One region of the Niveibacterium microcysteis genome, then DNA from elsewhere that is predicted to be linked to it. Evidence: predicted binding sites of a transcription regulator. Region 1 holds the regulator's gene; each other region holds the start of a gene.
What was found. Region 1 encodes FNR, which switches genes on or off when oxygen is low (the NO sensors DNR and NnrR bind a similar motif). Its sites were predicted from a motif close to TTGANCTAGNTCAA; they were not measured.
Positions count from the first base shown of each region.

Region 1 (5,391 bases):
TTCTGGGCGATCTGTGCGGCGTCGAGTTTCGCGACTTTGTTCTACATGCGTACGCCGCAGGAAATCAACCACCTGCCGCCGCGACCGCACCATAGCGCGCATCTTCATTGAGCGATGCGCCGTGTGGCGGCGCATCGCTTGGTCGTTCAGCGGTAGACCAGCACTGGCACCGTCGTGTGGGTGAGCACCTTTTGGGTTTCGCTGCCAAGCAGGAAGCCTGCGACGCCCTTGCGGCCATGCGACGCCATGAAGATCAAGTCGCAGCCATGCGTTTTTGCCGCATCGATGATCGCTTCGTAGGGTAGGTCGCTTACCGACGTGTCGCAGTTCGCGACGACGCCGGCCTTCTCTGCCTCTGCGCGTGCAAGCGCCAGTATCCGTTCGGCCTCTTTCTTCGTTGCGTCGACAAACTGATCCGGCGTCACCGGGACCAGCAGGGCCCCTTCGCCGTACAGGGGTATCGGGTACTCCTGCTGCGCAAAGAAGAACGTGATGCGCGCCCCGGCTTCTTTGGCGAACTCGATCGCCCGGGTAACGGTGCTGCTGGACAATTCCGACCCGTCCGTTGGAACAAGAATGTGTTTGAACATCTTCTGACCTCCGGCGATATACGGCAATTTGATCTTAGGCGGCAACCAAGCGGTGGCGTTGACACCGGTCAATCGCGTGCTGCACTGCAATGACCGTCGCCCAAGCGCTGAGTAACATGAATCTGGGTGGTTCGGATGGGAGGCACCATGGAAACCGTCGAAAACGTAGCTGTCGGTGGTGAGGCGCGATCCACCGAGCATAAGCTGTCGCTTGGTGTGGTTCGGCAACAGATGGCTGCAAGCGTAGACCCCTTGGGCATCGTTGCGCCAGTGATGCACGCGCAAATCGCTTGGTGCTTGCATCCTCTGGAGTTTGCCGAGCGCTGGAGCCGCTTCTCGGCTGACGCCTGGGCGCTTGCGTGCAACGGTCTTGCGCGAGCGGTTGGGGCACATGTCCCGGATGTTGTGCGACCTCAAGCCGATGACACCCGGTTTGCCGACCCGGTGTGGTCTCAAAGTCCGTCCTGGGCCGCCTTGAAGCAGTGGTACTTGCTGTCAACGCGGCATGCGCAGGACATGCTCTACGCGACGCCCGGGCTATCGGGGACGGAGCGCCGCCGCGCGGCGTTCTGGTGGCGGCAATGGCTCAATGCCGTGGCGCCGACAAATTACTTGGCACTCAACCCGGTCGCACAACGTGCGGCGGTCGCCAGCCAGGGTCAAACGCTTCGGTCCGGCTGGCAGAATTTCCTCGATGACCTGCGGGCCGGGGATATCCGAATGGCTGATCCCGCCGATTTCAAGGTTGGGAAGAACCTTGCGACGACGCCGGGCGAAGTCGTTGCCCGCACCCGCCTGGTGGAGGTCATCCACTACACCCCGACGGCGGATACGGTTCGACAAACCCCGATCGTGATCGTGACGCCATGGATCAACAAGTTCTACATCCTTGATCTGACGTCGAAGAAGAGTCTGGTGCGGCATTTGCGCGATGCGGGCTTCGACGTGTACATCACTTCGTGGAAGAACCCCGATGCAGCGCTCCGCGACGTTCGTTTCGATGATTACCTGCAGGAGGGGGTGGATGCGATAGTTCAGGTCGCTCGCCAACTATCCGGGGCGGACAAAGTACATGCGGTCGGGTACTGCATCGGAGGTACGGCCTTGTCGATGTACATGGCATGGGCGAATCGCCACTACACGCCGGATGAGATGCCGGTTGCACACTGGACGCTATTTACGACTTTGGTGGACTTCGCCAAGCCGGGCGACGTGGAAGTCTTCATCGATGAAGGGAGCGTTCGCTACCTGACGCGGGCCATGGAGCAGCGCGGTTACCTCGACGGCCGCGACATGGCTACATCGTTCCGCTTGCTGCGCTCGAACCCGTTGATCTGGCAATACGTGGTTCAGGGCTACCTGATGGGCGAAAAGCCGCCGTCGTTTGACGTGCTCTACTGGAACATGGATACCACGCGCATGCCCTATGCCATGCATGCGTGGTACTTGCGAGAGCTCTACCTCAAAAATCGCCTGATTGAGGCCGATGCGCTGACCGTCGCCGGCGAGTCGCTCGATCTTGGGCGGATCACCCAACCGCTGTATGCCGTTGCGGCCGAAGACGATCATATTGCCCCGTGGCGGCAGGCATTTAGGGTCGCCAATTTCGTGCGTGGAGACAAGCGCTTCGTACTCTCGTCCAGCGGTCATATCCTCGGGATCGTCAATCCACCCGTACAGCCGCCGAAACGCGAGTACTGGATCGGTACGGCGCACCGGACCGACAGCGCGCATGGTTGGCGTGAGCGCGCCGACCACCACGCCGGAAGTTGGTGGGACGATTGGTTCAGGTGGCTGGACGAGCGTTGCGGTGAGCGTGTCGCGCCGCCACCCGTGAGCAACGATGCCTTTCCTCCGCTTGCCGCTGCTCCCGGTGACTACGTCATGGAACGCTAACGAGGCCGATGGATTACCTGCTGCTCAAATGTCTTCATGTCGGCTTCGTGGTGCTATCTGCCACTGGATTCATCGCCAGAGGTATCGGCGTCCTGATTGATGCGCCTTGGGTGCGCCAGCGTTGGGCGAGGGTGGTTCCGCATATCGTCGATACCGGATTGCTCGCCTCGGCCGTCGCCTTGGCCTGGACCCTTCGCGTAGCGCCGTTTCGTGACGACTGGTTGACCGCGAAGGTGCTTGGCTTGCTTGGCTACATCGTTCTGGGGTCTTACGCGCTCAAGCGCGGGCGCACACGCCAAGCAAAAGCGGCCACATTTGTGGCCGCTTTGTTGGTGCTGGCTTACATCGTGTCGGTCGCGCTGACAAGACGACCGACGCCATGGTGGTAACTACACGTTCGCGCGGCCAATCAGTCGGCGCAGTCCATCCGCATCCAGAATCTGGATGTGCTTCTGGTGGACGCTGATCAAGCCGTCATCCTGGAATTTGGAGAACGCCCGGCTCACTGTCTCCAGTTTCAGACCGAGGTAAGAGCCTATCTCCTCGCGCGTCATGCGAAGGTGGAACTCCGAAGCGGAGTACCCACGAAGGCGCATGCGTTGCGATAGGTTGATCAGGAATGCAGCCAGACGTTCTTCAGCGCGCATCGACCCGAGCAGCATCATGATGCCTTGCTCGCGGACGATCTCGCGGCTCATGAACTTGTGGAACTGGCGCTGCAGGGGTTCGATGCGGCGCGAGAGTTCTTCGAGCCGTTCGAACGGAATCATGCAGACGTCTGAATCCTCAAGTGCAACCGCATTGCAGACATGCCGATCCGTCGAGATGCCGTCGAGTCCGAGGATCTCTCCGGCCATCTGGAAACCGGTGACCTGATCCCGGCCGTCTTCGGTCAGGATGTCGGTCTTGAAGAAACCGGTGCGAATCGCATAGATTGCTTCGAAAGGCTCCCCAGCACGGTATAAATGCTGCTGCCGCTTGACCTTCTTGCGTGCAGTGATGAGGCCGTCGATCCTTTCAAGATCGACGTCGTCAAGACCAACGGGAAGGCAAAGCTCCTTGAGGTTGCATTGGGTGCACGCGGTGCGAAGATTGACGGCCGTCAGCGGAATCGTGGCGGGTTTTTCCAAGGCGGGTGCTCCAAGTGGGCTAGTTGATGGCAATCAAACGGCTCCGACCGAGTTCATGACACCTTCCGGCATCCACAGAGAGAAAAAAACAAACAATGAATCAGAATGAGCAGACGCCGGTCTTCGACCGCGATCTCATCCAGCGTTTCGACGTTTCCGGCCCGCGCTACACGTCGTATCCGACCGCGGACAGGTTTCACGAGGGCTTTGGGCGCAGCGACTACGCAAGACATCTAGGTCTGCGCGCGCAGGGCGGCCTCAAAAAACCCCTCTCATTATATTTCCACATTCCATTCTGCGATACGGTTTGCTTCTACTGCGCGTGCAACAAGATTGTCACGAAGGACCGTAGCAGGGCGGAGCGCTACCTGCGCTATCTTGACAAAGAAATGGGTTTGGTCGCCGGACAGCTCGCCGGCTCGCACGATGTTTCACAAATGCACTGGGGCGGCGGCACACCGACCTTCCTGTCGGACAGCGAGATCCGCGAATTGTTTCGTTCGATCCGCCGGCATTTCAACCTGACGCCCGGTGGCGAGTACTCGATCGAGGTAGACCCGCGCCGCGTTTCCGCTGAAACCGTTGCGCTGCTTGGGGCCGAGGGCTTCAACCGGATGAGCGTCGGTGTTCAGGATTTTGACCCGATCGTCCAGAAAGCCGTCAACCGCATCCAGTCTGTTGAGGAAACCGCGGCGGTCATCGCGGCCGCGCGCGCGAATGGTTTCCGTTCGGTCAGTATCGATCTGATCTACGGATTGCCGTTCCAGAGCGTCGAGCGCGTCAGCCAGACGCTGGATCGCGTGCTGGAGATCGCCCCGGACCGTCTTGCACTCTACAACTATGCCCACCTGCCGACGCGCTTCATGCCGCAACGGCGGATCAATGCGGGCGACTTGCCGAGTGCGGACCAGAAACTCGAGATCCTGGGCATGGCGATTTCGAAGCTGACTGACGCGGGCTACGTGTTCATCGGCATGGACCACTTCGCGCGGCCGGACGACGAGATGGCCGTGGCTCAGCGCAACGGGCGTTTGTATCGCAACTTCCAGGGCTATTCAACGCACTCGGACTGCGATCTGTTGGGCTTCGGCGTTTCCTCCATTGGCAAGGTAGGCCCGGCCTACGCACAGAGTGCGAAGACGCTTGAGGCCTACTACGAGATGCTCGATCGTGACGAGCTCCCTGTCGTCCGTGGCTACGAGATGATGTTCGACGATCAGCTTCGTTACGCGGTTATTCAGAGTCTGATGTGCCACTTCTCGCTGGATTACGCGGCGTTTGAGCAGGCCTGGGGCATCACGTTCTCCGAGTATTTTGCCGACGAGATCGAAGCGCTGCGGGCCCATGAGCGTGATGGCCTGTGCATCGTTGGCAAGAAGGGGGTCGAGGTAACGACGCCGGGTCGCATGCTGGCGCGCGTATTGGCCATGGCGTTTGACGCGCATTTGCGCGGTGATCGCGAAGTCGTCCGCTACTCCAAGGTGATTTGAGCCTCGGCCGGCCGCTACACTTGCGGATTGCCCTGAATGGGCTGCACCGGGATGTTGTGTGATGCCTGAAGCGGGATACCTTGCCGCGACGCTGATCGGTCTGCTGGGTGGAACCCACTGCGTGGGCATGTGCGGAGGGCTGGTTGCTGCGCTTACCGTCAATGCGCCTGGGCAGTCGCGACGCATTTGGCCGATCCATTTGGCCTACAACCTGGGCCGCATCACCAGCTATACCCTCGCCGGTGCGCTGCTGGGCGCGATCGGTTCGACTGGTTTCCTGCTGAA
Region 1 covers NZ_CP071060.1:1,987,372-1,992,762, forward strand. Annotated here, with positions in the region: gene JY500_RS09025 (hypothetical protein) at 1-111, shown strand, start outside; gene JY500_RS09030 (universal stress protein) at 147-590, opposite strand; gene JY500_RS09035 (PHA/PHB synthase family protein) at 822-2,486, shown strand; gene JY500_RS09040 (SirB2 family protein) at 2,495-2,875, shown strand; gene fnr (fumarate/nitrate reduction transcriptional regulator Fnr) at 2,876-3,616, opposite strand; gene hemN (oxygen-independent coproporphyrinogen III oxidase) at 3,712-5,106, shown strand; gene JY500_RS09055 (sulfite exporter TauE/SafE family protein) at 5,168-5,391, shown strand, end outside.

Region 2 (5,391 bases), 1.2 Mb from region 1:
CCACTGGTGCCACCTTCGGGCATGGTCGTGCTGGTGGCGCTGGGTAACCTGACGGTCATGGCCGGGACTGCGATGGTGTTGGCGGCGGGCTTCCTCGGCTGGCGTAGCGGCAGTCGTGCGGCGGCCTTCTTCCTGCTCGCCTGGATGATGATGCAGGGCTTCACCTTTGCCCGCACAGCAAGCTTCCTGCTGGGTACCGAGACGGGGCCGCTGCTGTACTACGGGTTCCCGCTCTCAATGGTGGTGGCTGGCGTGATGCTCGCGTTGGGGCTAGCCGACCGCGTTCGCGAGATGCGGCACGCCTTGCGTGAAGCGCAGCGACGAGCCCAGATCGACGCGCTGACCGGCGCATTGAACCGGCGTTCGATTCTCGAACGGCTTGACGCTGCCCGCATTGCGTTTCGCGAGACAGGCGAGCCCGTGTCGGTGCTGTTCATCGATCTGGACCATTTCAAGCGGATCAACGATACCCACGGACACCTGGCCGGTGACGCATGCCTGCGCGAAGCGTGCAAACGCGTTGGCAGCGTGCTGCGTCGTACGGATGCCCTGGGGCGATACGGTGGCGAGGAGTTCCTCGTCGTGCTGCAAGGCGCTGCTGCGCCCGTTGCCGGCACGATCGCCGAGCAGATCCGAGCTGCGGTGGCCGCTGAACCGGTCTGCGCGTGGCAGCAAACGATTGCGATGAGCTGCAGCGTCGGCGTTGCCAGCAGCAGCAGCGACGCATTGTCCGCCGAGGACCTGATTGCGCGGGCCGATGCGGCGCTCTATGCCGCAAAGCGCGACGGCCGCAATCGTGTCGCCTTGGCGCCGCTTTCCCCACTTGTTGCGCCACCAATGCTGGCTGCTGAAGGAGAGTCCCTTGCCTGACCCGATCGAACTAACTGCCGTTCGCCCCGGCGATGTGCTGCTTCACATGGGGCGCGGCGAAATCTCCAAACTGATCGCATGGGCGAGCGATTCAGGCTACAGCCACGCCGCATTGGTGTTTGACGTGCAGACGGTGGCTGAAGCAGTGTCGGTGGGGGTGCGCAAGACCGGGCTCGCCGACCGTGCAGTGGACAGCACGGATTTCTCCGTGATCGATGTGCTGCGCTTCGGTGGCCGCAATGCAAGTCTGGACCCGGCGGCGCTGAGCGCGCTGCAGGCGAAGGTCGACGGTTTCATTGGCGCGCCGTACCCGCTCGACGAGTTGTTCGAACTGGGCGTTGTGTGTGCGCTGCGCAGCAAGCTTGATTGGCCCGAGCCGGCGAAGTGGCTTCTGCGTGTCGCGCTGGATCATGTCATCCAAACGGATCCGGGGCGCATGGTGTGCAGCGAGTTCGTCTACCGCAGCTTTGCGGAAGCGGCCACGGTGCCTGCCGGGCGCCTGCGGCCGCAGATCGAGGTGGTCGACCAACCGCCTGTTCCGTTCCCGCATATCGACTGGCTCGCTTTGTTGAAGGAGTACGAAGAGGCGCGTCATCACTCGCCGAACCGGGCATTGCCACCGGCGCCCACGGCCGGCGAAGGGCAGGGGCTGCAGACGCGCGCAATGGCGCCCGCTGCAGGGAAGCGGGATGCCGACATTGCGGCGCAGGCCGAACGGATCCGCCACCTTCGGGCGCCGAGTGCAACGCGCGCGCTGACCAGCCGCGCGGCGATCGAGGATCCATGGCCCAATCCTGCGACGGTGACGCCGGGGGATTTGGCCAATAGCCCGAGTTTCGGCTGCGTGGGGCGATTGCTCCTGTCGGCTTGAGTCGTGCCTCTGGCGGGCGGACAATTCGGCATGCAGGCGCCCAGCGCTGAGGCTGGGGCGCGAGCCGGGGGGCAGTGCGATGGTCAGCGTACGGTTTTGCGGTGCAGTCGGTGAGGTGACTGGTTCGGGGTACTGGCTTGAGACCGAACAGGCGCGGGTGCTGGTCGATTTCGGCATGTTCCAGGGCGGACGTGACATCGAAGGCCGCAACCGCGTGATCGAGCCGGTGGAACCCAAGCGACTGGTCGCGGGCGTGCTGACGCATGCCCATGTCGACCACTCCGGCCGCCTGCCATTGCTCACTGCGCACGGCTCGCGGGCGCCGCTCTACGGCACGCCGGCCACGCTCGAACTGGCTGAGGTGCTGCTGCTTGACTCGGCCAAGATCGCCGAGGAAGACACCAGTCGCGCCAACCGCAAGCTGCGGCGTGCCGGGCGGCGCGAGCAAAGCCCGCTCTACACGGTGGACGACGTCGAGAGCCTGGTCCGCCGATTCGTTGCGTTGCCCTACGGCGAACAGCGGGAAATCGCGCCGGGCGTGGCGATCCGCTTCTTCGACGCCGGTCACATCCTTGGCTCATCCAGCGTTGAGATGCAGATCGCGCGGGAAGGCAAGCCGCCGCTGACGGTGGTGTTCTCCGGCGATCTTGGCACGCGCGATGCGCCGATTCTGCGTGACCCCGAAACGCCGCCGCGAGCCGATGTCGTGTTCCTCGAATCCACCTACGGCGACCGCAGCCGGCCGCCGCGTGCCGATACGCTGGCGAGCTTCCACGCACTATTGCGCCGGGCCGTGGCCGAGCACCGGCGCATGATCGTGCCGGCCTTCGCGGTAGGGCGCACCCAGGTACTGCTGTACGAGCTGGCGCACGCGTTCCGTGATGGCATCGTGCCGGCGTTCCCGGTGTTCCTCGACAGCCCGATGGCTGCGCGTGCCGGCGCGATCTACGCCCGCCACGGCGAACTGCATGATCTGGAGGCCAAACGGCTCGGACGTCGAGGCCAGTTGCCGGACACGCTGCGGGTCGTTGATTCGTCGGCCGAATCGCGCTTGCTGAATGTCAGCGGCGAGTTCTGCATGATCATGAGCGCGGCGGGCATGTGCGAAGGGGGCCGCGTGCTGCACCACCTGCGCCATAACCTGTGGCGCGAGGATGTCCTCGTGATCCTGCCCGGCTACATGGCGCCCGGCACCCTCGGCCGACAACTCGCTGAAGGCGCGCGCGAGGTCGAGATCTTCGGCGAGACGATCGCGGTGCGTGCTGAAGTGGTACAGCTCGAAGGCTTCTCTGCCCACGCTGACCGCGAAGGCCTGCTCGACTGGCTGGCCCCGCTGGCCGCCGGGCATCCGCGCGTGGTGCTGACGCACGGAGAGGACCCGGCGCGCGCCGGCTTGGCTGCGGCCGTCCATGCGCGCTATGGCATCACTGCGGAGACGCCGGTGGCCGGCGCGGTGTTGACGCTGGACTAGGCTTCACCCAGACGCGCGATCTCTTCCGATTCCACCGCGCCCGGCGCCGGCCCCTCGCCGAGCGCGCAGCGCAGCATTGCGCGCGCAACAGCCACGGTGCTGATGGGGCGATAGCGCCGTAGCGGCCCCAGCATCAAAGGCGCGACGGCGCGACCGAATACCAGCGCCACTCGTTCACCCGGGCGGGATTCGGCGCGATGGCCATCAAGCAGGGACGGCCGCATGCACCACAACGCAGGCAGGCGAAGGTTCGCGAGATCGCGCTCCGTCTCGCCCTTGGTTCGGTTGTAGAACACTTTGGACGCCGCATCGGCGCCAAGCGCCGATATCAGCAGGAAGTGCTGCGCCCCCATTTTTCTTGCGAGTAGGCCGAGTGCGAGCGGATAGTCGTGATCGACGGCGCGAAAGGCGGCCTGCGAGCCGGCTACGCGGATCGTTGTACCGAGACAACAGAAAACGTCGTCCGCCCGCAGGTCTGGCGTATCCGACGGCAGGGCAGAAAAATCGACGATCTGCTCGTGCAACTTCGCATGCTGCAAGCCGGTGGGGCGCCGCACCAGCGCGACCACGCGGCCATATTCGGGCGATGCGAGCAGCATTGCGAGCAGCTCGCGGCCAACCAGGCCCGTCGCTCCGGCGATCAGTGCAGTACGTGTTTGTGGTGTTGGCATCGGCAAGTGCTTGATACAAAACAATCCTGCATGTGGGTGCAGGCGATATATAATTGATAACGATTCGCGTTGGCGTTCTACTCCGAAACGCCGCCACGGCTGATCCACCCGATTCTGCAGGTAGCGTACATGACACATTGCACCAACGACACGGCCACGCTGGACCGTCAGGCCGCCTCGGCGGCAGACGGCGCCACACCAGGGGTCTTCGCCCTTGTTGGCAACCCGAACGTCGGCAAGTCGGTGGTGTTCCACCGGTTGACCGGCACTTATGTGAACGTGTCGAACTACCCGGGGACGACGGTCGATGTGTCACGCGCCTCGGCCCGTTTCGAACGTGGCGCCGAAGTGCTGGATACGCCCGGGGTCCTGGCCCTGCCGGCCCGCTCGGACGACGAGCACGCGACGATGCGCGCGTTGCTGCACGAAAATCTGCGTGCGCTGGTGCAGGTGGGTGACGCGAAGAACCTGCGCCGCACGCTGGCGCTGTCGCTCGTTTTTGCCGACCTGGGCTTGCCCTGGGTGTTGGCGCTCAACATGGCGGACGAGGCGCGGGCGCGCGGCGTTGGCGTCGATTTGCAGGGCCTCTCGAAAGCGATTGGCGCGCCGGTGATTGAAACGGTTGCCACCAGCGGCGAAGGCCTGCAGCGCCTGCCGGAAGCGCTCAAGCATGCGTACGCCAGCCAAGGGCCGGCGCATCGCTTCCGCTACCCGGATGCGGTGGAAGCGGTCGTGATGCAGGCGGCGGACTGGATCACCGCCCGGCTACCGAAGACCCCGCTGGCGCCACGTGGCCTCGCGGTGCTGTTCCTCGGCCGTGATGCCGAAGTCGAACGCTGGCTCGCCGCACATCTGGGGGCCGAGGCGCAACAGTTGATCGCTTTGCGCGAGGCCGCCGAATCGGCCAGTCCCGAACCCCTGTCCACCGCTTTGGCGCAGGCTCGCGCGGCGGAGGCTGATCGCCTTGCTGGCGCTTATCTGCGGAAGGAAGTGCCGAAAGCCAAGCTGCTCTCGACGCGGCTCGGGCGGCTTGCGGTGCATCGCATCTGGGGCTTGCCGATTCTGTTGCTGGTGCTGTTCGCGGTGTATGAGTTCGTGGGCGTGTTCGGCGCGAGCTTCCTGGTCGGTCTGACCGAGAAGAATCTGTTCGGTGAAATCCTGAACCCGGCGATGGAAGGTTTCGTTCGGGCGCATGTGCCGTGGCAATGGGTTGCCGACCTGATGGTCGGGCAGTACGGGCTGTGGACCATGGGCATGACTTACGCGCTCGCCTTGATCCTGCCGATCGTGACAACCTTCTTCCTGGCCTTCGGGGTGCTGGAAGATTCGGGTTACTTCTCGCGCCTGTCGGTGCTGGCGAACCGCGCGTTCTCGCTGATCGGCCTGAATGGCCGCGCGGTGCTGCCGATGGTGCTGGGGCTTGGCTGCGTGACGATGGCGACGCTTACGACGCGCATCCTGCACACCAAACGCGAGCGCGTGATCTCGACCTTCCTGCTCGCGCTGGC
Region 2 covers NZ_CP071060.1:3,155,879-3,161,269, reverse strand. Annotated here, with positions in the region: gene JY500_RS14330 (sensor domain-containing diguanylate cyclase) at 1-870, shown strand, start outside; gene JY500_RS14325 (C40 family peptidase) at 863-1,741, shown strand; gene JY500_RS14320 (MBL fold metallo-hydrolase RNA specificity domain-containing protein) at 1,857-3,212, shown strand; gene JY500_RS14315 (oxidoreductase) at 3,209-3,883, opposite strand; gene feoB (ferrous iron transport protein B) at 4,013-5,391, shown strand, end outside.
Region 2: a site for FNR is predicted at 3,894-3,907, ahead of feoB (ferrous iron transport protein B). Genes of this name have one in related genera too.

Region 3 (5,391 bases), 950 kb from region 1:
GCCTACGGGGCATCGAAGGCCGGCGTGATCAACTTCGCCGAGTCGCTCTACATGGACCTCGCGCCGCGCGGCGTGAGCGTCTTTCTGGTGAACCCGGGATTCGTCGAAACACCGCTCACCGCGCAGAACAAGTTCCGCATGCCGGCACTGATCACTGCGGCCGAGGCGGCCGATGCGATCCTTCGCGGCATCGCCCGCGGCCGCTTCGAGATTCACTTCCCGCGCAGGTTCACCCTGCTGCTCAAGTTCCTGCGCTTGCTCCCTGAATGGCTCTACCTGCGTGCGGTGCGGCGCGCGACTGGCGCATGAGCACCCAGTCAGCGCTCGACGCGCTGGTTGATGCCTACGAGAGGCTGACGCTGGACAGCGTGGACGCGCTCGCCGCGCGCTATGCCACGGAAGCGAGCTTCAAGGACCCGTTCAACGAGGTGGTCGGACGCGCGGCAATTGCCCGCGTGTTCCGGCACATGTTCGAGCAGGTGGATGTGCCGCGGTTCATCGTGACGGGAAGATTCCCGGCGGAGGGCGCGGCGATGCTGACTTGGGAGTTCCACCTGCGCTTCCGCGGCGAGTCCGCGGAGCGCGTGATTCGCGGTGCGAGCCACCTGTGCTTCGATGCGCAGGGGCTGGTCACGATGCACCGCGACTACTGGGATGCGGCTGAGGAGTTGTATGCCCAGCTGCCGGTGCTGGGCGCCTTGATGCGTTTTCTGCGGCGCCGGCTGGCGACGCCGCAGGCCTGATGCCTCAGTGCGCGGCGGCCTTCGGGGCCTTGCGCGGCGGGGGCAGTTCGCGCGCGGCTTCGGCGGCTTCCGCCTGATCCATCGCTTCGGGGCTGAGGTAGCGGTAAGCCAGGCCGACGAACACCGCGCCACCCACCACGTTGCCGAGTGTGCTGAAGATCAGGTTGTATACCGCTTGCCCGAAGGTCAGCCCGCCGTGGCTCAGCAGCGCCATCGAGAAAGTGCCCATGTTGGCGATCGAGTGCTCGAAGCCGAGGTAGAGGAAGATGAACACGACGAGGATCATCGCCACGATCTTCGCGAGGTCTTCCTTCAACTGTAGTGCGACCCACACCGCGAGGCAGACCACCCAGTTCGCGAGGATGCCCTTGAAGAAGATCACTTGCGCAGCCTGCTCGGCCTTGTGTACCGCGCCCTGGTTCAGCGCATGTTCCGGTGGCAGCGAGTCGAGCACGCCTGCGAAATAGAGCAGCGCCGTGAGCACCACGGCCCCGATCAGGTTGCCCAGGTAGCAGACCACCCACAGGGCGACCGTCTGCGGCCAGCTCGTCTTCCCTTCGGCTGACGACACCGCGAGGTACATGTTGTTGCTGGTGAACAGCTCGGAGTTGGTGAACACGATCACCGACAGGCCGACGCCGAAGAAGAGGCTCGCCAGCACCTTGCCGAACGGCGTGTCGTGCAGGTTGTTGAGCAGCGACCAATACACCAGTACGACGATGGACAGGTACATGCCTGCCAGCACCGCGCGCATCAGGTAGCGGCCCGGGTCTTCCTTCAGCAGCGAGAATTTGCGCAATCCGCTGGCTGCGGACTTCTCGACGATCGGACGTTCCATTTCGCTTGATTCCTTGGTTTTGTCGTCAGGGGAATGACACCGCGTGCGTTGTCATCGCAAGCAGTTTCCTTGCACTTTATGTGTCCGACTTGCTCGCGTTTGCGCTGAGTTCAGCGTTTTTGACATCCATCAGGCGTAGGGCGCGGATCTAAAAATCGCTCTATGGGTCGATAAGCGGCGCTGTGTTCCGCTTGGGCCCACGTTGAGGTTTAGCGCGCAAATCCGCAATCCGCCACGGTGATTGGCGGTAAGCGCGAGGGCAGGCGGCCGCTGGCGCGTCGCATGGCGCGCGCGCGGGCGGTCAGGCGACGGGCCGGAGGAGGCTCAGAGCCAGGGCAGGGCGGTGAGGTCTGCGCCGGCGACAAGCTGCGCGTGCAGCGTGGTGACGGCGTTGCGCACCGGTTCGGTCATCGGGAAACCGAAGGCGACGATGTCGGGCTGGATGCCAACGAAGAGCACCTGCGGCACCGTTTCGCGCAGCCGCTCGATCAGGAAGCTGAGCGGCAGGTTGTGCGTGGTCATGATGAACATGTCGGCGATGTTCGCATCGTCGACCAGGCGCACCTCGCCGGGGGCGAGCGCCATGTCCGCCGCGTCCACGATCACGACGGTCTGCGGCGCGAGCGCCTGCACCTGATGTGCGACGTTCTCCGGCGCGGAGCCGCCGTCGATCGCCGCCCAGCCGCTGGCGGGCGCGTTCGTGAGCAGTTCGGCCAGCAGCGGGCCGACGCCGTCGTCGCCCATCATGCTGTTGCCGACGGTGAGGATCAGGTCAGGCATCGCGGTGCTTCGCGATCAGGTAGATCGCAGGTTCGGCTTCGATATCGGCAAGCGACTGGATCAGCCGCGTCGCCCACTGGTTCTCGGTTTCGCTGTAGCCCGGGCGGGCGCCGTCCAGCGCCCTGGCGAGCAAGTGCGTAGCCGTGCTGTCGATGTTGATCTCGCCCCATTTGAGCAAGCCTTCGAGTTTGCTGCGGGCGGCGCCCTCCGGCAGCTTCGCGAGCCAGGCGGCGTAGTCGTCGGCCGGGCATTCGAGGATCGGCTTGAGGCAGTCGATCACGCCGATATGGTGCCCGATCGCGAGCGAGTAGTAGACCACCTGCTTCGCCTCGGCCGGCATGTCCTCCTTGCGGTCGAGGAACTTCTGGCCGAGCTGGTAGAAGATGACCTTGCCGCTCACGCGGTCGCTCCGCCGATTCCGAGGCAGGTGCTTTGCAGATGGGCAAAGATCTCCGACAGACGCGGGTCGTCTTTCTCCGCGAGGTGTTCACGCGCACGGGCGACGAACCCTTCCGGCGTCGGCGCAGCGACCATCAGGCCCATGAAGTCATCCGCGATGCGTCCGCCGTGCAGGTAGCCCGCCATGCGGCGCGCCTCGCGTTCGATCAGCACCCGCAGATCCAGCGGTACGTCCGGGTGCCGCACCTGCGCGACTTCGCCCTCGGCTTCCTGATGGTGGCTGCCCTTGAGCTTCTGGTTGAGCAGCCCGAGCGCGACCGCGAAGCCGTAGATCGTCGCAGCCGGGGTCGGCGGGCAGCCGGGGATGAACACGTCGACCGGGACGATCTGGTCAGTGCCGCCCCAGACGCAGTACAGGTCGTGGAAGATGCCGCCGCTGCAGCCGCAGGCGCCGTAGGAGACGACGATCTTCGGATCGGGCGCGGCGCGGTAGGCGCGGATCGCTGGCATCCGCATCGAGCGGGTGACTGCGCCGGTGAACAGCAGGATGTCGGCATGGCGCGGCGAGGCGACGACCTTGATGCCGAAGCGCTCAGCATCGAAGACCGGCGTGATCGCCGAGAAGATCTCGATCTCGCAGCCGTTGCAACCGCCGCAGTCGACGCGATAGACGTAGGCGGAACGCTTGATGTCGCCGAGCAGCGTCTGCTTCAACTGCGCGATGTGCTCGCTCTCGCTGATCGGAGTCGGCATGCCCTGCGCGTTGCGGGGCGCGAATTCGATGGGCTTGTTCATCTCAGCCTCGCTTCACGAAGGTTTCCGGCTCGACGCTGCACAGCGCCTGTTTGCGCTTGCAGTCGGGGCAGGTCTCGAACTGCGGGCGCATCGCTTCGGCTTCGGCCTCGGAGAGCCCGCTGTGCACCATCAGCGCCATCGTGAACTCGATCTCCTTGCTCGGCGCGAAGGGCGTGTCGCAGGCGACGCAGCGGGTCAGCGAAAACGTTGCCCGTTGCATCAGGTCTTCCTTGCGGCCCACCGCCAGCTCGAAGTCGGGCGACAGCGCGATCGCGCGGGTCGGGCAGACTTCCTCGCAGCGGCCGCAGAAGATGCAGCGCCCCAGGTTGAGCTGCCAGGTGCGCTCGCCGCGCTCGGTGTTGGTGTGCATCGTCAGCGCATTGGGCGGGCAGGCCACCACGCAGGCCGCGCAGGCGATGCACTGCTCGGCGGTGAACTCGGGCTTTCCGCGAAAGCCCGGACTGACCGGCATCGGTGCGAACGGGTACTTTTCAGTCGCCTCGCCCGCCTTGCGGATGATTTTGAGCAGCTTGAACATCCATCAGCCCCTTACTTGAGCGGCGAGTTCTTGCGTTCGCGACCGTAGCGCTCGATTTCCTTGTACGGCACGGTCGTGGATTTGCCCTTGTTCACATCGACCAGCGTGACGCGGTCGGTGCAGGAGTAACAGGGGTCGATGCTGGCGACGATCAGCGGCGCGTCGGACACGGTGTTCCCGCGCAGCATGTAGCGCAGCGGCGGCCAGTTCGCGTAGGTCGGCGCGCGGCAGCGCCAGCGGAACAACTTCTGGTTGTCGCCGATCATGCTCCAGTGGATGTCCTCGCCGCGCGGCGCCTCGGCGTAGCCGAGCGCGAAGCGGTGCGGCTGGTAGCTGAACCCTTCGTTGAGGATCGGCCCTTCCGGCATGTTGGCCAGCGCGTGTTCGATGATCACCAGCGAGTCGTAGAACTCCTTCACGCGGATCAGCACGCGCGAGAGCACGTCGCAGCCGTCGAGCACATGCAGGCCGAAGGGCAGGTCGGGGTAAGCGGCGTAGGGGTGATCGATGCGGATGTCGCGCGCGTAGCCGCTGGCGCGCACCACCGGGCCGACCGGGCTGAAGTCGCGCGCCACCTTCGGGTCGAGCCGGCCGACGCCCTGCGTACGCTGGGTCAGGTTGGGCGTGGCCATCAGCATGTCGACCAGCGGCGTGATCTCGCTGCGCAACTCGGCGATCAGCTTCAGCGTCTTGTTGCGCTCGTCCTTGTGGATGTCGCGCCGCACGCCGCCGATCAGGTTCATGCCGTAGGTCTTGCGCGCACCGGTGAGCAACTCGGCCATCGTCATGGCCTTCTCGCGTACACGGAAGAACTGCATGAAGCCGGTGTCGAAGCCGACGAAGTGGCTCGCGAGACCAACGTTCAGCAGGTGGCTGTGCAGGCGTTCGACTTCGAGGAAGATGCTGCGGATCGCCTTGGCGCGGGCCGGCACCTCGATGCCCAGCGCGTTCTCCACCGAGCTGGCGTAGGCCACGCTGTGCGTGAAACCGCAGATACCGCAGACGCGGTCGGCGAGGAAGGTCACCTCGTCGTAGCCCATGCGGGTTTCGGCGACCTTCTCCATGCCGCGATGCACGTAGAACATGCGGTAGTCGGCGTCGACGATGTCCTCACCGTCGACGAAGAGGCGGAAGTGGCCCGGCTCGTCCGAGGTGATGTGCAGCGGGCCCAGCGGCACCACGCGGCTCTCGCCGCCATCATTGACGAACTCGTAGGTCTCGGTGTCGGAGGTCGGCGCCGGACGCTGGTTGTAGCCCATCGTGTCCTTGCGCAGCGGGTGCAGGTCTTCGGGCCAGTC
Region 3 covers NZ_CP071060.1:1,037,973-1,043,363, forward strand. Annotated here, with positions in the region: gene JY500_RS04860 (SDR family NAD(P)-dependent oxidoreductase) at 1-309, shown strand, start outside; gene JY500_RS04865 (nuclear transport factor 2 family protein) at 306-743, shown strand; gene JY500_RS04870 (formate/nitrite transporter family protein) at 748-1,581, opposite strand; gene hycI (hydrogenase maturation peptidase HycI) at 1,906-2,361, opposite strand; gene JY500_RS04880 (formate hydrogenlyase maturation HycH family protein) at 2,354-2,761, opposite strand; gene JY500_RS04885 (NADH-quinone oxidoreductase subunit B family protein) at 2,758-3,555, opposite strand; gene hyfH (hydrogenase 4 subunit H) at 3,557-4,093, opposite strand; gene JY500_RS04895 (hydrogenase large subunit) at 4,105-5,391, opposite strand, start outside.
Region 3: a site for FNR is predicted at 1,701-1,714, ahead of JY500_RS04870 (formate/nitrite transporter family protein). Genes of this name have one in related genera too.

Region 4 (5,391 bases), 1.4 Mb from region 1:
GTTTGGCGAGGCCGTAATCGGATATGCCGTCTTCGGCCATCAGGCGGGCTGCCAGTGCGGCGACGTTCTGGCGCAGCGAACTGCGCGGGGGCGGTGCATCGAGCGGCATCGGGGTTGGGCGCGGGGCCTCGGCTACAATTGAGCCTATTCTAACCACACCCCGCGCGGTCTCCCGGCTGCGCCGTCCCTGATGCATATTCACATTCTTGGTATCTGCGGCACCTTCATGGGCGGCATTGCCTTGCTTGCCCGCGCTGCAGGCCATCGCGTCACTGGCTGCGATGCCAATGTTTATCCGCCGATGAGCACGCAACTGGCGGAACAGGGGATTGGCCTGATCGAAGGCTTCGATCCGTCGCAGCTGGATCAGGCGGCAGATATGTATGTGGTGGGCAACGCGGTGTCGCGGGGCAATCCGCTGCTCGAAGCGATTCTGGATCGCGGCTTGCCCTACACCTCCGGGCCGCAGTGGCTGGCTGAGCACATCCTGCCGGGCAAGTGGGTGCTGGCGGTTGCGGGCACGCATGGCAAGACCACCACCACGTCGCTGCTGGCCTATCTGCTGGAGTCCGCCGGGCTCAATCCCGGCTTTCTGGTTGGTGGGGTGCCGCAGGACTTTGGCGTGTCGGCGCGGTTGACCGAGTCGCCCTTCTTCGTCATCGAAGCCGATGAGTACGACACCGCTTTCTGCGACAAGCGCTCGAAGTTTGTTCATTACCGCCCGCGCACGGTGATCCTGAACAATCTTGAGTACGACCACGCAGACATATTCCCCGACCTGGCCGCGATCGAAACCCAGTTCCATCACTTGGTGCGCACGATTCCGCGCCTTGGTCGCATCGTGGCCAACGGGGCCGAGGCGAGTCTGCGACGCGTGATCGACCGCGGTTGCTGGAGCGAGCTCGAATGGTTTGACGACGCGGGTGCGTGGCACGCGCGAGAGGGTGATTCGGTGTCGGAGGCGGTGTTTTCTCTTCATGGCAACGAGATCGGGCGTGCCGAGATGCCGCTGGCTGGAGCGCACAACCGCGCCAATGCGCTGGCGGCGATTGCGGCGGCTCGCCATGTCGGCGTGCGCCCGCAGGATGCGATTGCCGCGCTCGCGGGCTTCAAGGGCATCAAGAGGCGGCTCGAAGTGCGTGGCGTCGTGCGCGGCGTTACGGTGTATGACGATTTTGCTCATCACCCGACTGCGATCCAAACCACCGTTGAAGGCTTGCGCCGGCGGCAGCCGCAAGGGCGCATCCTCGCCGTGCTGGAGCCGCGTTCCAACACGATGAAGCTCGGCACGATGAAGGATCGTTTGGCGCCAAGCCTCACGCAGGCGGATTTTGTCTATTGCTATGCGAACAAACTCGGCTGGGATCCGGCCGAGGCATTGAATCTGCTGGGCGAGAGGGCACGCACCTTTGAGTCGATCGATGAACTTGTGCGTGCTGTGGTGCAGCAATCCGCACCCGGCGACCATGTCCTCGTGATGAGCAACGGGGGCTTCGGCGGTGTCCATCAGAAGTTGCTGGATGCGCTGGCTGTCGCTTGACCCCTTGCACGCAGAGAGAAAAGGCGCCTTCGGGCGCCTTTTGTTTTTCTGTGCTGCGTAAGCGGTGTGTGTTCAGGCAGATGGATATGGCGATGCAGCATGTGCGGCAATGCAACACATTGATATGAATCAACATTTGTTGCTGCGAGCGCCCTCGCTGTGGCACCATCAAAACCGAACGCGGCGGGGCGGCCCGAAAGGGCGTCGTTCCCCCGCGCGGGAGTTGGAGTTGCGGCAAGCGGTCGTGTGAGGCGTCGCGAGGTCGGGTGCTCACGGACTGCAAAGCTGTCGTCAGAAGCAGCACTCATCCGGTGTTTTTCGAGGACCCATGAGGCATACCACTCGCGCATCAGTTCCACTGGCAATGGCGTTTGTCGCCAACGCCGCGTCGGCAGCCGACGCACGTTACAACCTCCAGCCCCCTGTCACCGGCATTGCCGAACAGATCTACGGCATGCATTCGATGATGCTCGTGATCTGCCTGGTGATCTTCGTCGGTGTCTTCGGCGTGATGTTCTGGTCGGTGTTCCGGCACCGCAAATCGAAGGGCGCGGTTGCAGCCCATTTCCACGAGAACACAGCGGTCGAGATTGCCTGGACTGTCGTGCCGGTGCTGATTCTGCTCGGCATGGCCTACCCGGCGACGAAGACGGTGATCTCGATGAAGGACACGTCAAACCCGGACATCACGATCAAGGCCACCGGCTACCAGTGGATGTGGGGTTACGACTACCTCAAGGGCGAGGGCGAGGGCGTGCGCTTCATCTCCACGCTGTCCACGCCGCGCGACCAGATCGAAGGCGGGGCGGCCAAGGGCGCCAACTACCTGCTCGAAGTCGATAACCCGGTGGTCGTGCCGGTGGGCAAGAAGATCCGCATCCTCACCACCGCGAACGATGTGATCCACGCCTGGTGGGTGCCGGCCTTTGGCGTGAAGCAGGACGCGATCCCCGGCTTCATCCGCGACACCTGGTTCCGTGCCGAGAAGGAGGGCGTGTATCGCGGCAACTGCGCCGAACTGTGCGGCAAGGAGCATGGCTTCATGCCGATCGAGGTGCATGTGGTGTCTGCTGCGAAGTACGCCGAATGGGTTGCGGCGCAGAAGAAACGCATGGCCGCTGAAGCGCAGCCCGCGGCCCCGCAGGCATCTGCCAACACGGCCGCGGCCGGTTGATCACGCACCGATTCCGAGACAGGAGCTAGAGCATGAGTGCGGTCCCACACGGCCTGGAACACGGACATGACCACCATCACCCGAGCGGGTTGATGCGCTGGATTCAAACCACGAATCACAAGGACATCGGCACGATGTACCTGATCTTCAGCTTCATCATGTTCCTCTCCGGGGGCGTGATGGCGCTGACGATCCGTGCCGAACTCTTTCAACCTGGCCTGCAGGTGGTGCAGCCGGAGTTTTTCAACCAGCTCACCACCATGCACGGGCTGGTGATGGTATTCGGCGCGATCATGCCGGCCTTCGTCGGCTTCGCGAACTGGCAGATCCCGCTGATGATCGGCGCGAGCGACATGGCCTTCGCGCGGATGAACAACTGGAGCTTCTGGCTGTTGCCGCCGGCTGCGATCCTGTTGGTGGGGTCGTTCTTCGTGCCGGGCGGAGCATCGGCGGCTGGCTGGACGCTTTACGCGCCGCTGTCGATCCAGATGGGCATGGGCATGGACATGGCGATCTTCGCGGTCCACATCATGGGCATCAGCTCGATCATGGGCGCCATCAACATCGTCGTCACGGTGCTGAATATGCGCGCCCCTGGCATGACGCTGATGAAGATGCCGCTGTTCTGCTGGACCTGGCTGATCACCGCCTACCTGCTGATCGCCGTGATGCCGGTGCTGGCGGGGGCCGTGACGATGATCCTCACGGATCGGCACTTCGGTACCAGCTTCTTCAACGCGGCCGGTGGCGGTGATCCGGTGCTCTACCAGCATGTGTTCTGGTTCTTCGGGCACCCCGAGGTGTACATCATGATCCTGCCGGCCTTCGGCATCGTCTCGCAGGTGATTCCGACCTTTGCGCGCAAGCCCCTGTTCGGCTATGCCTCGATGGTCTACGCGACGGCGTCGATCGCAATTCTCTCCTTCATGGTGTGGGCACACCACATGTTCACGACCGGCATGCCCGCGACCGGCCAGTTGTTCTTCATGTACGCAACGATGCTGATTGCGGTGCCGACGGGCGTGAAAGTGTTCAATTGGGTCGCGACGATGTGGCGCGGCTCGATGACCTTTGAGGCGCCGATGCTGTTCTCGGTCGGCTTCCTGTTCGTGTTCACGATGGGCGGATTCACCGGGCTGATCTGCGCGATCGCGCCGATCGACATCCAGATCCAGGATACGTATTACGTCGTGGCGCACTTCCACTATGTGCTGGTGGCCGGCTCACTGTTCGCGCTGTTCTCCGGCGCCTACTACTGGCTGCCGAAATGGACCGGGCACATGTATGACGAGCGCCTCGGCAAGCTGCACTTCTGGTGCTCGATCATCTTCTTCAACATCACCTTCTTCCCGATGCACTTCCTCGGCCTGGCCGGCATGCCGCGGCGCATTCCGGACTACAACCCGATGTTCGCGGACTTCAATGCCATCGCCACGATCGGCGCCTTCGGGTTCGGGCTTTCACAGCTGATCTTCCTCTTCACGGTCATCAAGTGTGTGCGCGGTGGCGAGAAGGCCGCAGCCAAGCCTTGGGATGGTGCCGAGGGGCTTGAGTGGACGGTGCCGTCGCCGGCGCCGTACCACACCTTTGAAGAGCCGCCTCAGGTCAAGTGAGTCGCAACATGGCCAAGCGGAGCGCAACGCGCAGCAACCTGAAGACGGCACTGGGGCTGGGATCGATCGCCCTGGTGTTCTTCTTCGGCGTGATGCTCAAGTACTGGCTGCAGAACCACCAATGAGCTCACTGGAACGCGCCTCCGAGAATCGTCGTCTGCTGCTGCGGCTGGCCGTGGCTGCGGTCGCGATGTTCGGTTTCGGCTTTCTTCTGGTGCCGTTCTACAACACGATCTGTGAGGTCACTGGCATCAATCGCCTGATGAAGGCGGATGCGCAGGCGGCCAACAGCCAGGTCGATGCCTCGCGCACGTTGATCGTCGAGTTCGACGCCAACACCCACGCGTTGCCGTGGCGCTTCTCGCCGCAGCAGTCGAGTGTGAGCACGCACCCCGGCGCACTGGTGCGGGTGGATTACGTGCTCGAGAACACCACGGACAAAACGGTGGTGGGGCAAGCGATCCCGAGCTATGGGCCACGCGTCGCCGCGCAGTACGTGAAGAAGCTCGAGTGCTTCTGTTTCCAGCAGCAGACCCTGGCGCCACACGAGCGCCGAGTCATGCCGGTGGTTTTCGTGGTGGACGCGGCGCTGCCGGCTGAAGTGAATACCGTGACCTTGTCGTACACCTTCTTCGAGGTGGAAGGCGCTGCGCCTGTGGCCGCTGCGGGGCGGGCCGGGTGACGGCGACGCCGCGGGCTGGCTTCCTGGCAACGCTGCGTGCGGTGTTGTGGTCGTTCATCGGTGTGCGCAAACGACAGGATTATCAGCAAGACGCGAGTTCGCTGAATCCGCTTGCGGTGGTGGTGGCGGGCTTGATCGCGGGTGCGTTGTTCATCTTCACACTCGTGATGGTTGTGTCATGGGTTACGGCGTCGCCTTGAAGGCGCCGACATAAAACAGCATCGACAGGGAGACGCACAGATGAGCTCCACGCTCGAAAAGTATTTCGTACCCGAGCCCTCACGCTTTCCGATCTTCGGCTCCGCCGCCTTGTTGCTGATCGGTGCGGGTGCGGCGATGTGGCTCAACCGGGTATCGCCTGGCTCTTGGATGGTGGCGGCCG
Region 4 covers NZ_CP071060.1:615,716-621,106, forward strand. Annotated here, with positions in the region: gene JY500_RS02820 (hypothetical protein) at 1-109, opposite strand, end outside; gene mpl (UDP-N-acetylmuramate:L-alanyl-gamma-D-glutamyl-meso-diaminopimelate ligase) at 191-1,540, shown strand; gene coxB (cytochrome c oxidase subunit II) at 1,869-2,714, shown strand; gene ctaD (cytochrome c oxidase subunit I) at 2,747-4,327, shown strand; gene JY500_RS02840 (cytochrome c oxidase assembly protein) at 4,449-5,009, shown strand; gene JY500_RS02845 (DUF2970 domain-containing protein) at 5,006-5,209, shown strand; gene JY500_RS02850 (cytochrome c oxidase subunit 3) at 5,250-5,391, shown strand, end outside.
Region 4: a site for FNR is predicted at 1,660-1,673, ahead of coxB (cytochrome c oxidase subunit II). Genes of this name have one in related genera too.